DNA from 3 places in the Janthinobacterium sp. KBS0711 genome. Region 2 is predicted to be linked to each of the others. Evidence: predicted binding sites of a transcription regulator. Region 2 holds the regulator's gene; each other region holds the start of a gene.
What was found. The regulator FNR, encoded in region 2, switches genes on or off when oxygen is low (the NO sensors DNR and NnrR bind a similar motif). The targets are predictions, from matches to a motif close to TTGATNNNNATCAA.

Region 1 (4,047 bases), on a different contig from region 2:
CCGCCGTCCTGTTGCGCTTCGGCTACGACGATGGTTTGATGTATCAGGTCGAGGTCGCTAGCGGAGGCGAAGTCACTTTCGAGGAATGGTCGGACCGCGATTGCGAAATCGCCCTGGCCACGCCGCGCCACATGTCGGCCCTGCCGCAGGACGACGCCCTGCAGCTGTGGCAGTGGTTGGCGCAGCGCCAGGTGGCGAAGATCCGCAGCCAGCCCTGGCAGGGCGGCTAGCCCGCCCCTTTGAATAATCCCTAGTGCGCCATCAGCACGGGGATCGTCATGCTTTGCAGAATCGTGCGCGTGACGCCACCGAGGATGGTTTCGCGCAGGCGCGAATGGCCATACGCTCCCATCACCAGCAAGTCGGCCGACAGGTCGGCAGCCTGCGACAGCAGCGCTTCGCCGATATCGCCGCGCCGCACGCCACCGCCATCGAGCAAATGCAGCCGCGCTTCCACGCCGTGGCGCGCCAGGTATTGCGTCAGTTCCGCGCCCGGTTGTTCGCCGTGCTCGGCGGCATGCACCTGGGCGTCAAAGATGGCCACGTGGACTTGCCCGGCGCGCTGCAGCAGGGGCAGGGCGGCGCTCACGGCACGGCTCGCTTCCTTGCTGGCATTCCAGGAAATGAGCACATTGCGGGCGGCCGCCGGCGGCGCCAGCAGGGGCAGCGGCGGCGCATACGGCACGATCAGCACGGGACGGCCCGAATGCAGCAGCACATAGGCGGGAAAGTCGCGCATCACGGACGGCGATTTATCCTTGGCATTGTATTGGCTGATCACGACCAGGTCCGCATAGCGGGCCAGCAGGCTGATGCCGCCCGCCGCCTCGTCGTCGAGCACGCGCTGTTCGAACGAAGCGACGCCGGCCGCGCGCACTTGCGCTTCAAAACCGTCGAGGGCGCGCGTGGCCCGGTCGCGCAGGAAATTCAGATGCAAGCTCAGGTTCGGGTCCGCATCGAGGTCGGGCTGGTTCTGGTACAGCAGGCGCGACACGCCCGTCAGCGCCACGCCCGTCAGGTGGCCGCCGCAAGCCTGGGCGATGCTGGCTGCCGCTTCGATGCGGGCGGCGCGCCCGGCGCTGTCGTCGATGTGGAGCAATACGGTCTTGTATGTCATGGCCTGTCCTCTCGCTGTGCAGTAGCGGCCATTCTGGCACAGTCCGGGGTGCCGGCCGCGCACGACTGCATCAGGCTGAGCACTTGATCTGGCGCAAGGCTGGCTATAAAAACTGCTCCTACACTTGATGCCACGCAGAACAACCATAACAAGCGGGGAGAGACAGTCATGAAGGAGCAAAAAGTAGCGCTGGTCACGGGCGGCATGGGCGGCCTGGGGACGGCCTTGTGCCGCCGCCTGCATGGGGCGGGCTTTGCCGTTGTGGCCGCGCATACGCCGGGCAATGCGCGGGTGGCAAGCTGGCTCGACGAGCAGCAGGCGCAGCAGTATTATTTTCATCCGCTGTCCCTCGACGTCACGGATTTCGCTGCCTGCAGCGAGGCCGTGTCCAGCGTGCTGGCGCAGTTCGGCCGCATCGACGTGCTGGTCAACAACGCCGGCATCACGCGCGACCAGAGCATGCGCAAGATGGAATTGCCGCATTGGTCCGAGGTCATGCGTACCAATCTCGACAGCCTGTTCAACATGAGCAAGCAGGTGCTCGAACCGATGCTCGAACATAAATGGGGCCGCATCATCAATATCTCGTCCGTCAATGGCCAGAAGGGCGCGTTTGGCCAGTGCAACTACGCGGCCGCGAAGGCAGGCGTGCATGGCTTCAGCAAGGCGCTGGCGCTGGAAGTGGCGCGCCACGGCATCACCGTCAACACGGTCTCGCCCGGCTACCTGCGTACGCAGATGGTGACGGCCGTGCCGGCCGATATCATGGAAACGAAGATCCTGCCGCAAATTCCCCTGGGCCGCCTGGGCGAGCCGGACGAGGTGGCGGCCCTGGTCGCTTACCTGGCGTCGGACGAGGCCGCGTTTGTCACGGGCGCGAACATCGCCATCAATGGCGGACAGCACATGAGTTAAGCAAGCGTACAGCTTGCACAGAGGCAATGGCAGTAGAGGAGACCCGTCCACCCAGCTGGCGCACAGACGCTGGCGGCGGACGTCAGGCAATGGCAGTCACGCTGTAATACAGGGGGCAGGGCAGCGATGCCTTGCCCTTTGTTGTTGCGCCGCCGTCATGGTGCTCAGCGTGTTAGTCAGCGCTGGCTTTTTTCCAGCCGCGTCTGGCAATCGATGCACAGCCGTGCTTCGGGGCGGGCGTTCAGGCGCGACAGGCCGATGGCTTCGCCGCAGTTGTCGCACAGGCCGTAGCTGCCATCGGCAAACCTGGCCAGCGCGTGCTTGATGATGGCCAGCTGCGCCAGGTTGTGCTCGGCCGCTTCGCTGACGAGGGCGTTCAAGGTGCGCACGCTGGCATTGTCGGCCGGCGAGGCTTCGACTTCATTGAGCAGCGAGGCGCGCGCGTCCGCTTCGGCCGCTTCGTTCTCGATCTGTTCCAGCAACGCAAGCTTGCGTTGCTCCAGCACGCCTTGCAGGCGCTGCAGCTGGTCTTGCGGCAATCCATTCATGGCCATCACCCGGTAGAGGTTACTTCCATCATGGTAGTCCAAGATTGGCGGCTCTGCTTGCGCTACCACCCGCGCCGCGTTTGACGCGGCGCAGGCTGGCAGCGGCCGTTCTATGCTGGCTCTTTCAGGCAGTTGACCATCCAGGCGACGCCGAACTGGTCTTTCAGCATGCCGAAGCGCTTGGCCCAGAACGTTTCTTCCATGGGCATCTGGATGGCGCCGTCACGCGCCAGTGCGGCGAAGACCCGCTCCGCCTCTTCCGGTGTATCGACGGTCAGGCAGACCGAGCAGCCGCTCATGCCCTTGGCGCCATCCTCGGTGCAGCCGCCGTCCGAGCCCATCAGCATGGTGGGACCCAGCTGCACGGAGCCGTGCATGATCTTGTCATACCAGTCTTCCTTGACTTGCTCCTGCCCCGGCGTGCCCCGAAATGGCATCAGGCACAAGTCGGTGCCATGCAGGTGCTGGCGGTAGTATTCGAGCGCCTGCGCGCAGTTTCCATTGAATTGCAAATACGGTTCGATACGCATCTTGGTCTCCTCTGGTCATCGTCCCGCAGGCACGATTGCCAGGCGGGGAGGTCCCAGTATAGGCGCTCGCCGGCCGATTTCAATCACTCCGGCGCCATCTCTTGCAGCCGCTCACGCACCTTGCCCAGGGTGCTGAGGATGCGTTCGGGGTTGCCTGCGAGCACGGCGCTGCCCAGGTGCAACAAGCTCGTCGCCAGGCTGATCCAGTGTCGCACGTCGTCGTTGCGGGCGATGCGCAGGCGCACCGTGTCGAGCAGGCCGCTGAGCTGGCGCTGCGCCGTTTCCAGGCCCGCCACCGTGTGTCCGGCCGCATCGGCATACAGCTGGTTGGCTTGCTGGCGCAAGGCCACTTCCAGGGCGAAGACGGCTTGCGCCTGGCTGTGGCTGATGCCGTCGGCGCCCTGGCTGGCGCGCTTGCGGATGGCGCGCATGACGGCGCCGTGCAGGGTGACGGCCGCCTGCGACAGGCTGTCGGCCAGTTGCTCGACGCGCATGGCGCTGCTGAGGGCCGCTTCGCGGCGTTCGCTGTTGTTGCTCCTGCCTACCGATCCGTCCATCTTGCCTCCGTGGTGGTGAGGGTGGCGGCGAGCCGGGCGTGCTCGCGCCCCAGTGCCGCCAGTTGCCGGCGCGCCAGGGTATGGCGCAAGCCAGCCAGGCGGTATTCCTCGGTTTTGCTTTGCTGCATGTTTTTCGCCAGCACGGCCAGCAGGCGCTGCTGCGGCGTGTCCGCATACGCGATTTCCACGTCGAGCAAGCCCAGCACCATGTCGCGCTCGTTGTCGCCGCTTTTGTCGTACAGCGCCAGCAAGCTGTCGAGCGCGGCCAGCAGGGCTTGCAGCGGCGCGTCGCCATCGTGCAGCACTTGTGCCAGGTGTGTCTGCTGGCTGGCCTCGCCGCTCAGGCGCGACAGTTGTTGCAGCAGCAAAGTGTAGGCGCT
Region 2 (4,047 bases):
ACGGCTGCGGCCAGCAGCGAGGCGAGGATGCTCCACAGCACCAGCCGGTACAGCACGCCGTCGAACGGTTCGAAGGCGTCGTCGAGGGGCAGCGAGGCGGCCAGCAGCCAGTTCACCGATTTCAGGCGCTTGAAGCTGTTGACGGCCGTGATGCCGCGGCTGTTGGTGCTGACCATGGTGCCTTCGCCATCGTCCTTCAGCAGCTGGGTGGTCGTCAGGTTGGCGTTCGGCAGGCGCGGCTGCAGCAAACGGCTGGTGTCGGGGTGCAGCACATAGCGCGGCACGGCGCCGCGCGTGAGGATGAAGTAATAGCCGCTCTTGCCGATCTTTTCCGAACGCAGGCGGCCCAGCAGGTTGTCCTTGTACAGGCGCAGCACGCCGATCAACACGCCGGCCACCTGGCCATCGGCGGCGAGTATGGGCGCGACCATCTGCACGATGGGCATGCCGCTCGATTTGCCCAGCATCGGCTCGGTGATCATGGGCTGGCGCGTGCGCAGCACGGTCTGGAAATACTCGCGCTCGGCGACGTTGATGCCGGCGCGTCCCGCCACTTCCGGCATGTCGGCCACGACGGCGCCGTGCGCGTCGAGCACCAGCACGTCGTCGAACAGCACCAGCATCGAGCGGCGCGAATAGTAGTCGCGCAATTGGACGGGCTGGCCGATCAGTTCCGGCGGCTGCTGCCGTGCCGTCAGGGTGACGATCTGCAGCAGCATGCCCAGCTTGTCGTCGAGTTCGGCGGCGGTGCGGGTGATCAGCGATGATTGCTGGCTCAGCAGGACGCGGGTGAAATCGTCGCGCATGTGCTGCACCTGGATCATGGTGACCAGGGCGATCATGGCGATCGAGGTCAGGCTGGTAGCCAGCGCGACTTTTGCTTTGATGCCGAGAGGCTTCATGATTTCCTTTTCAGTACCGTGCGGCACAGGCGGCAGATAATGCTGTCAGGAATTTTCCTATCAATACCCCAGCTTGGCAAGCGCCGCCACGCAAATTGCCCTCTCCGCATGGGCTTTTGACGATGTTGCCATATAATTAAAGGCTGGACGTCGTTTATTCGCCGAAATTACGGTGAAATTGGCACACGGCAACCCGGTATGCAGTAAACTTGTTGTTGCACTTTCTTAAAGGTACCGACATGACTGAAGCGCTACTCACTCCAACCTTGCCCACAGTGAACGTGGAAGCGTTGCGAGCGCGATGCTCGACGTGCAGCATGCATCAATTGTGCCTGCCGATGGGCCTCGATGTGGGCGACATGGACAGGCTGGACCAGATCATCGGCCGCCGCCGCAAGATCGTGCGCGGCGCCTCGCTGTTCCGCATCGGCGACTCGTTCCAGAACCTGTACGCGATCCGCCTGGGGCACTTCAAGACGTACCAGATCAATCCGGGCGGCGAAGAGCAGGTGACGGGTTTCCAGATGGCCGGCGAACTGCTGGGCATGGACGCCATCAGCGCCGACCGCCACCACTGTAATGCGGTGGCGCTGGAAGACAGCGAAGTGTGTGAAATCCCGTTTTCCAGCCTGGAACAATTACTGGGCAATATGCCGACCCTGCTCCGTCATTTCCACCGCATGATGAGCCAGGAAATCACGCGCGAGCAAAGCGTGATGCTCTTGCTGGGCAATATGCAGGCGACGCAGCGCTTTGCCGCCTTCATCGTCAACCTGGCGTCGCGCTACGAGGCGCGCGGCTATTCGAGCAGCAAATTCCAGCTGCGCATGTCGCGCGAGGAAATCGGCAACTACCTGGGCCTGACCATCGAAAGCGTCAGCCGTTTATTGTCGAAATTCAAGAAGGAAGGCTGGCTGCGTGTCTCGAACCGCGAGATCGAGATCCTGCAGCCGGCGAAATTGAAGGCCATTACAGCCGGCACGGACGTCTGCAAATAACAGCACCGTCAAAACCTACTGCGCGTCGCGCTTTGCGGCCTGCGATGCTCGCTGTGCTCTAGCACAGCTGCGCTTCTCAGCCACAAATCACTGCCGCTCGCTACGGTTTTTTCCCGGCGCTGTACGTTATAGCTCTTCATCCGCGTGCAGCGCGATGCTGCGTTGCACGGGCCAGGTCCAGATGCCGGACAGGCGCCACTCGCGTTTGTCGTTTTCCACCAGCACCTGCCAGCGGCTGCGCTCGAGCATCGGCAGCGCTACCGAGAAATTGCCGGCCGCATCGGGCTGCACCAGCAGCTTGATATCCTTTTCCGGCAGGGTCGCATGCGCCAGGTGCAGCTGCAGCGGCCCCTGGTACGCCTTGCCGAAGCTGTGCACGGAACCGCTGAGGCGCGCTGCAGCGACGTCATACGACAGGGTCGTATCCATCGCCAGGTTGCTGGCGATCGTGTCGCGCTTCAAATCCTGGTTGATCGCCTTGCCCTGCTTGTAATAATCGCCCACCACCAGTGCGTCGGGCTGCGTAAACGCGATATAGCCCATGAAGCTGCCGACGACCACGGACAGGCCGGGACCGATCATCAGCAGCCATGGCCAGCGATGCTTGTACCACGGGGCAACGGGAGGTTGCAGTTTCAGACTGTCGGACATGGTATTTCTCCTGTGTTTCTGTGTATACGGCCAGCCCCCATGCGGGGACCGGCCTTCCTGCATTAGCGCGGCACGATGAAGACCGCGCTTTCGCGCACATGCAGCGACGGGTCGTCCAACGAGTGCAATTCGATCGCAATCTTGTTCGACCCTTTCTCGCCGACGCCGTGCGGCACGCGCAGGCGGATCGGCCAGCCCAGCGTTTCCGTCGGCTGCAAGGTCACTTCTTCGCGCGTCAGCAAGGTCAGGCCCGGCAAGCCGGATGCGCTGATTTTGAAATGCTGGGTTTGCTCGGAGGTGTTCATGATCTGCAAACGATAGACGTTTTCGATCATGCCGTCTTCCACTTCGCGTCCCATCGAACCGCGGTCGCGGATCACGTCCATTTTCAGCGGCGTGCGCAGGGCCAGCGAAGTACACACGGCGATGATGATCAGGGCCAGGATGGACGTGTAGATCAGCACGCGCGGGCGCATGGCGCGCTGGCGGATCTGCTTCGAATTGAAGTTGTTTTCCATCGCATGGTCGGTGCTGTAGCGTATCAGGCCACGCGGCCGCTCGACCTTGTCCATCACGGTATTGCAGGCATCGACGCAGGCGGCGCAGCCGATGCATTCATACTGCAGGCCGTTGCGGATATCGATGCCGGTCGGACACACCTGCACGCACAGGGTGCAATCGATGCAGTCGCCCAGCTTGTCGTTGTTGCCGGCCTTCTTGCTCATCGCGCCGCGTGGTTCGCCGCGCTTGGCATCGTAGGTGATGATCAGGGTGTCCTGGTCGAACATGGCGCTCTGGAAGCGCGCGTAGGGGCACATGTATTTGCACACCTGCTCGCGCAGCCAGCCCGCGTTGCCGTAGGTTGCCAGGCTGTAGAACAAGACCCAGAACCATTCCCAGGGACCGAAATTGAGGGTGGTCACCTCGCGCGCCAGTTCCTTGATCGGCGTGAAGTAGCCGACAAAGGTAAAGCCCGTCCACAGGGCGATGGCGCCCCAGACCAGGTGCTTGGCCGTCTTCTTGAAGGCCTTGCGCACGGAGGGGCCCTGCTTGTCGAGGGCCATGCGCGCGCTGCGCGTGCCCTCGATGCGGCGTTCGACCCACAGGAAGATTTCCGTGTACACCGTTTGCGGGCAAGAGAACCCGCACCACACCCGCCCGGCAATGGCCGTGACGAGGAACAGCAGATACGCACAGATGATCAGCAGGGCCGCCAGGTAGATGAAATCCTGGGGCCACAGCACGACGCCGAAAATGTAGAACTTGCGCGTGGTCAAATCGAACAGCAGGGCTTGCCTGCCATTCCAGGTCAACCACGGCAAGCCGTAGAACGCGAGCTGGGTAAGCCATACGCATACCCATCGCCAGGTAGCGTAGCGTCCTTTGGCCTCGCGAGGGTAGATTTGCTCGCGGGCCGCATACATCTTGATGACTTGAGGTTCCATTACATCATTTCACGGGCGTCTGGGGATTCGACAGGCTCCAGACATACGCCG
Region 3 (4,047 bases), on a different contig from region 2:
GGTATCGCTCCACCAGCTGTCGGCCGTGCTGCTGCCAGGTACGCTCAGTGGGGCGCGCGTGGTGATGGTGATATTTTCCGTCGCATACGGATACACGCGGGTCAGTGCAGCGCGGATCAGCTCGGCGTCAGGCAGTTGCGCCACGCCATCGTCGGTACTCAGCGGTACCAGCACCAGATGAATTCTCGCCGCGCTGGCGACGACGGGCGCCGCTTCCTGGCTCACTTGCGTACCGTCATTGCCCACGGCCGTCACGCGCACGCGCACGCCGGGCAAGATCCAGCCCGATGGCAGGACGGCGCTGAAATTGCCGTTGAAGCTGTAATCGCTTTTCGTTGTCGGCAAGACCGATGGGCCGCTCATGGTGATGCTGCCCAGGTTGCTGCCATTGGCGGCCGTCGCATTCAGGATCACGGACGGGCTGGCCTGGCCGGCCTGCGTGGCCAGCACGGACACGCGCACGGCGGCCGGCTTGCCGCGCGTCAAGCGCAAGGCGGCATTGCTGGCGTTCAAGTTCAGTACCTGCGCGAAATCAATGCTGCCCAGGGTAAAGGCTGACACCGTACCTGCATTCACGGCGATGCGCGAAGCGGCCGACAGCATCACGCTGCCCGTTGCCGACGCTGGCGCGGACAGCAACAGCTGACTGGCACTGGCGCTGACGATGACGGCTGGCGTACTGCCGACCGTTGCCGAGCTGACTTGGTCGAGATTGCTGCCCTGCAGCGTCACCGACAAGGTCGCGCCATTGACGGCCGACGTGATCGACGTCACTGCCACGCTGGCCAGGACCGTGTACGTGTCGCTGCTGATGACATCGTTGTAGGGCCCGCGCACCGTCAGCGCGCCCGTTGCCGCGCCCGCAGGCACCACCACCGTCACGCTGCCGGCCGTCTGGCTTTGCGGCGTTGCCGCCGCGCCATTGCCGAACTGCACCGCTGTCACGGCGCCCATGCCGCCGCCCGCGATCGTCACGCTGGAACCGACGCCGCCCGTTGCCGGCGCGACACTGCTCACGCTCAGCGGCAGATACACATTCACGTTATAGCTGGTTGCCGCCGTGCCGCTGGCGCTGACGAGGCTCAAGGCGCCCGTCACGGGCACGCCCGGCATGGCCAGGGTCACGCTGCTGTCGCTGCTGGCGCTGGCGGTAACGTTCACGCCACCCACCTGGAAAGCCGTCACGCGGCTCAGATTGCTACCCGTCACCACCAAGCTGCCACCAACGGCGACATTCGCCGCCGAGACAGCCGTCACGGCAGGAATCACAGCAGGAATCACGACGGGATTGCCCGACGTGGTCGCCACCACCGTGTCACCGCCACCACCGCCTCCACCGCCGCAAGCGGACAGGCCCAGCACGACAAACAATGCTACAAGCAGATGGTTTTTCATGGCTGGCAACCATGTTGGTGCAGCGCGATGCCGGGGAGGACACGAGAGAAATGTGACATATTGGTGACTTTTGGTGAGAATGTAATTTCGAAGAACCAATATTATGGGTTAATTCGATTCCCAAAGACAACTATTAATGCTTTTGATTCAATTGGTTTTGATAATAATTAAAGTATCTGTTTGGAAACCTTTATTTTGGGAATTATTCACTTCACTCTGCATTGTCCTAAATCAAAATTATTTTCCTTTGCAGCTATTGCCATTCAATTCATTAAAAAGATTTTGGCCTGGCGCAAATAATGTGGAAATTTTTCCACAGCCTAGACGACATGCCTTCCTGCCAAGTTTGGCGGAAGAATTAACGTTTTGAGTAAGATTTTCAGGAATGTAATTTTCAGATGCAAACGTGGCGCGAGGCGATGTGTTGCAAGAAGGCCAGCCGTGGGGTGATCGGCCGCTTTTGCTTAAAACCAAAGCAGCCTGATGCCGTATAATTTTAGACCCGGTGAAATCAGGCGATTGCCACCTTCTGCCTGCCCTATCCGGCCGGCACACTCCGTCAGCTGATCCTGCTGATCCGCAACCGCCTCGTACAGTCCTGTCGCCGCGCCGCCGCCCGTTTGCCTATTGAAAGCATGAAATGAACGATACCGTGATCCCCGCCATGTCCCCGACCGAAGCCTCCTTGCGCGCCATCCTGGCGCAGCGGATCATGATCCTCGACGGCGCCATGGGCACGATCATCCAGCAGTACAAGCTCGACGAAGAAGCCTACCGTGGCGGTCCCGCCGGCCGCTTCATCGATTTCACCGCGCCGGCCGACAGCGGCGCGCGCGAACTGTTCGTCAAGGGCAACAATGAGCTGCTGACCCTGACGCAGCCGCATATCATCCAGGAAATCCACGAGCGCTACCTGGCGGCCGGCGCCGACCTGATCGAAACGAATACCTTCGGCGCCACGACGATCGCGCAAGACGATTACCACATGGCCCACCTGGCCTATGAAATGAACGTCCAGGCGGCCAAACTGGCGCGCGCCGCCTGCGATAAATATTCCACGCCGGACAAGCCGCGCTTCGTCGCCGGCGCCCTCGGGCCCACGCCGAAGACGGCGTCGATCTCGCCCGACGTGAACGACCCGGCCGCGCGCAACGTCAGTTTCGACCAGCTGGTGGCCGCCTACCTGCAGCAGACGCAGGGGCTGGTGGAAGGCGGCGCCGACGTGCTGCTGGTGGAAACCATTTTCGATACCTTGAATTGCAAGGCGGCCCTGTTCGCCATCGACCTGTTCTACGAGCAAAACCCGACCGTCGTGCGCCTGCCCCTGATGATTTCCGGCACCGTCACGGACGCCTCGGGACGCATCCTGTCGGGCCAGACCGTGCCCGCCTTCTGGAATTCCGTGCGCCACGCGAAACCGCTGACGATCGGCCTGAACTGCGCGCTGGGCGCGGCCCTGATGCGCCCGTACGCGGAAGAGCTGGCCAAGATCGCCGACACTTTCGTGTGCATCTACCCGAACGCGGGCTTGCCCAATCCCATGAGCGACACGGGCTTCGACGAGTTGCCAGCCGATACGTCGGCCCTGCTGCGCGAATTCGCCGACGCGGGCTTTTTGAACATGGCGGGCGGCTGCTGCGGCACCACGCCCGAGCACATCGCCGCCATCGGGCAATTGCTGTCGAAAAACACGCCGCGCACGGTGCCGGCCCCGTCGCACGACTTGCGCCTGGCGGGCCTGGAACCGTTCGTCGTCAACGACGAGTCGCTGTTCGTCAACGTGGGCGAGCGCACCAACGTCACTGGCTCGAAGGCGTTCGCGCGCATGATCCTGAACGAGCAATACGACGAAGCGCTCTCCGTGGCGCGCCAGCAAGTGGAAAACGGCGCGCAAGTGATCGACATCAATATGGACGAAGCGATGCTCGATTCGCTGGCCGCCATGACGCGCTTTTTGAACCTGATCGCCTCGGAACCCGATATTTCGCGCGTGCCCATCATGGTCGACTCGTCGAAATGGTCCGTCATCGAAGCGGGCCTCAAATGCGTGCAGGGCAAGGCCATCGTCAATTCGATTTCCATGAAGGAAGGCGAAGAGGAATTCCTGCGCCAGGCGAAACTGTGCCGCCGCTACGGCGCGGCCGTCATCGTCATGGCTTTCGATGAAAAGGGGCAAGCCGACACCTTCGAGCGCAAGATCGAAATTTGCGCTCGCGCGTATCACCTGCTGATCGATGCGCTGGACTTCCCGCCCGAAGACATCATTTTCGATCCGAACATCTTTGCCGTCGCCACCGGCATCGAAGAACACAACAACTACGCCGTCGACTTCATCAACGCCACGCGCTGGATCAAGGAAAACTTGCCGTACGCGAAGATCTCGGGCGGCGTGTCGAACGTGTCCTTCAGTTTCCGCGGCAACGATCCAGCCCGTGAAGCCATCCATACCGTCTTCCTGTACCACGCCATCAAGGCCGGCATGACCATGGGCATCGTCAACGCCGGTATGGTGGGCGTGTACGACAACCTGGACCCGGAACTGCGCGAGCGCGTGGAAGATGTGGTGCTGAACCGCCGCGAAGACTCGACCGAGCGCATGATCGAGTTTGCCGGCACCCTGAAGGCGGGCGGCAAGGCCGAAGCGCAAACCCT

Region 1: the regulator FNR is predicted to act here: its motif matches at 1,201-1,214, upstream of VM94_RS05020 (universal stress protein).
Region 3: the regulator FNR is predicted to act here: its motif matches at 1,617-1,630, upstream of VM94_RS10710 (IPT/TIG domain-containing protein).

The regions. Positions count from the first base shown of each region.
Region 1 is NZ_LBCO01000007.1:261,730-265,776, forward strand. It holds gene VM94_RS05015 (hypothetical protein) at 1-230, shown strand, start outside; gene VM94_RS05020 (universal stress protein) at 251-1,117, opposite strand; gene phbB (acetoacetyl-CoA reductase) at 1,286-2,032, shown strand; gene VM94_RS05030 (TraR/DksA family transcriptional regulator) at 2,209-2,580, opposite strand; gene VM94_RS05035 (VOC family protein) at 2,691-3,110, opposite strand; gene VM94_RS05040 (hypothetical protein) at 3,194-3,667, opposite strand; gene VM94_RS05045 (hypothetical protein) at 3,652-4,047, opposite strand, start outside.
Region 2 is NZ_LBCO01000004.1:62,269-66,315, reverse strand. It holds gene VM94_RS00865 (response regulator) at 1-902, opposite strand, end outside; gene fnr (fumarate/nitrate reduction transcriptional regulator Fnr) at 1,142-1,900, shown strand; gene VM94_RS00855 (FixH family protein) at 2,027-2,551, opposite strand; gene ccoG (cytochrome c oxidase accessory protein CcoG) at 2,614-3,996, opposite strand; gene ccoP (cytochrome-c oxidase, cbb3-type subunit III) at 4,001-4,047, opposite strand, start outside.
Region 3 is NZ_LBCO01000018.1:207,484-211,530, forward strand. It holds gene VM94_RS10710 (IPT/TIG domain-containing protein) at 1-1,395, opposite strand, end outside; gene metH (methionine synthase) at 2,036-4,047, shown strand, end outside.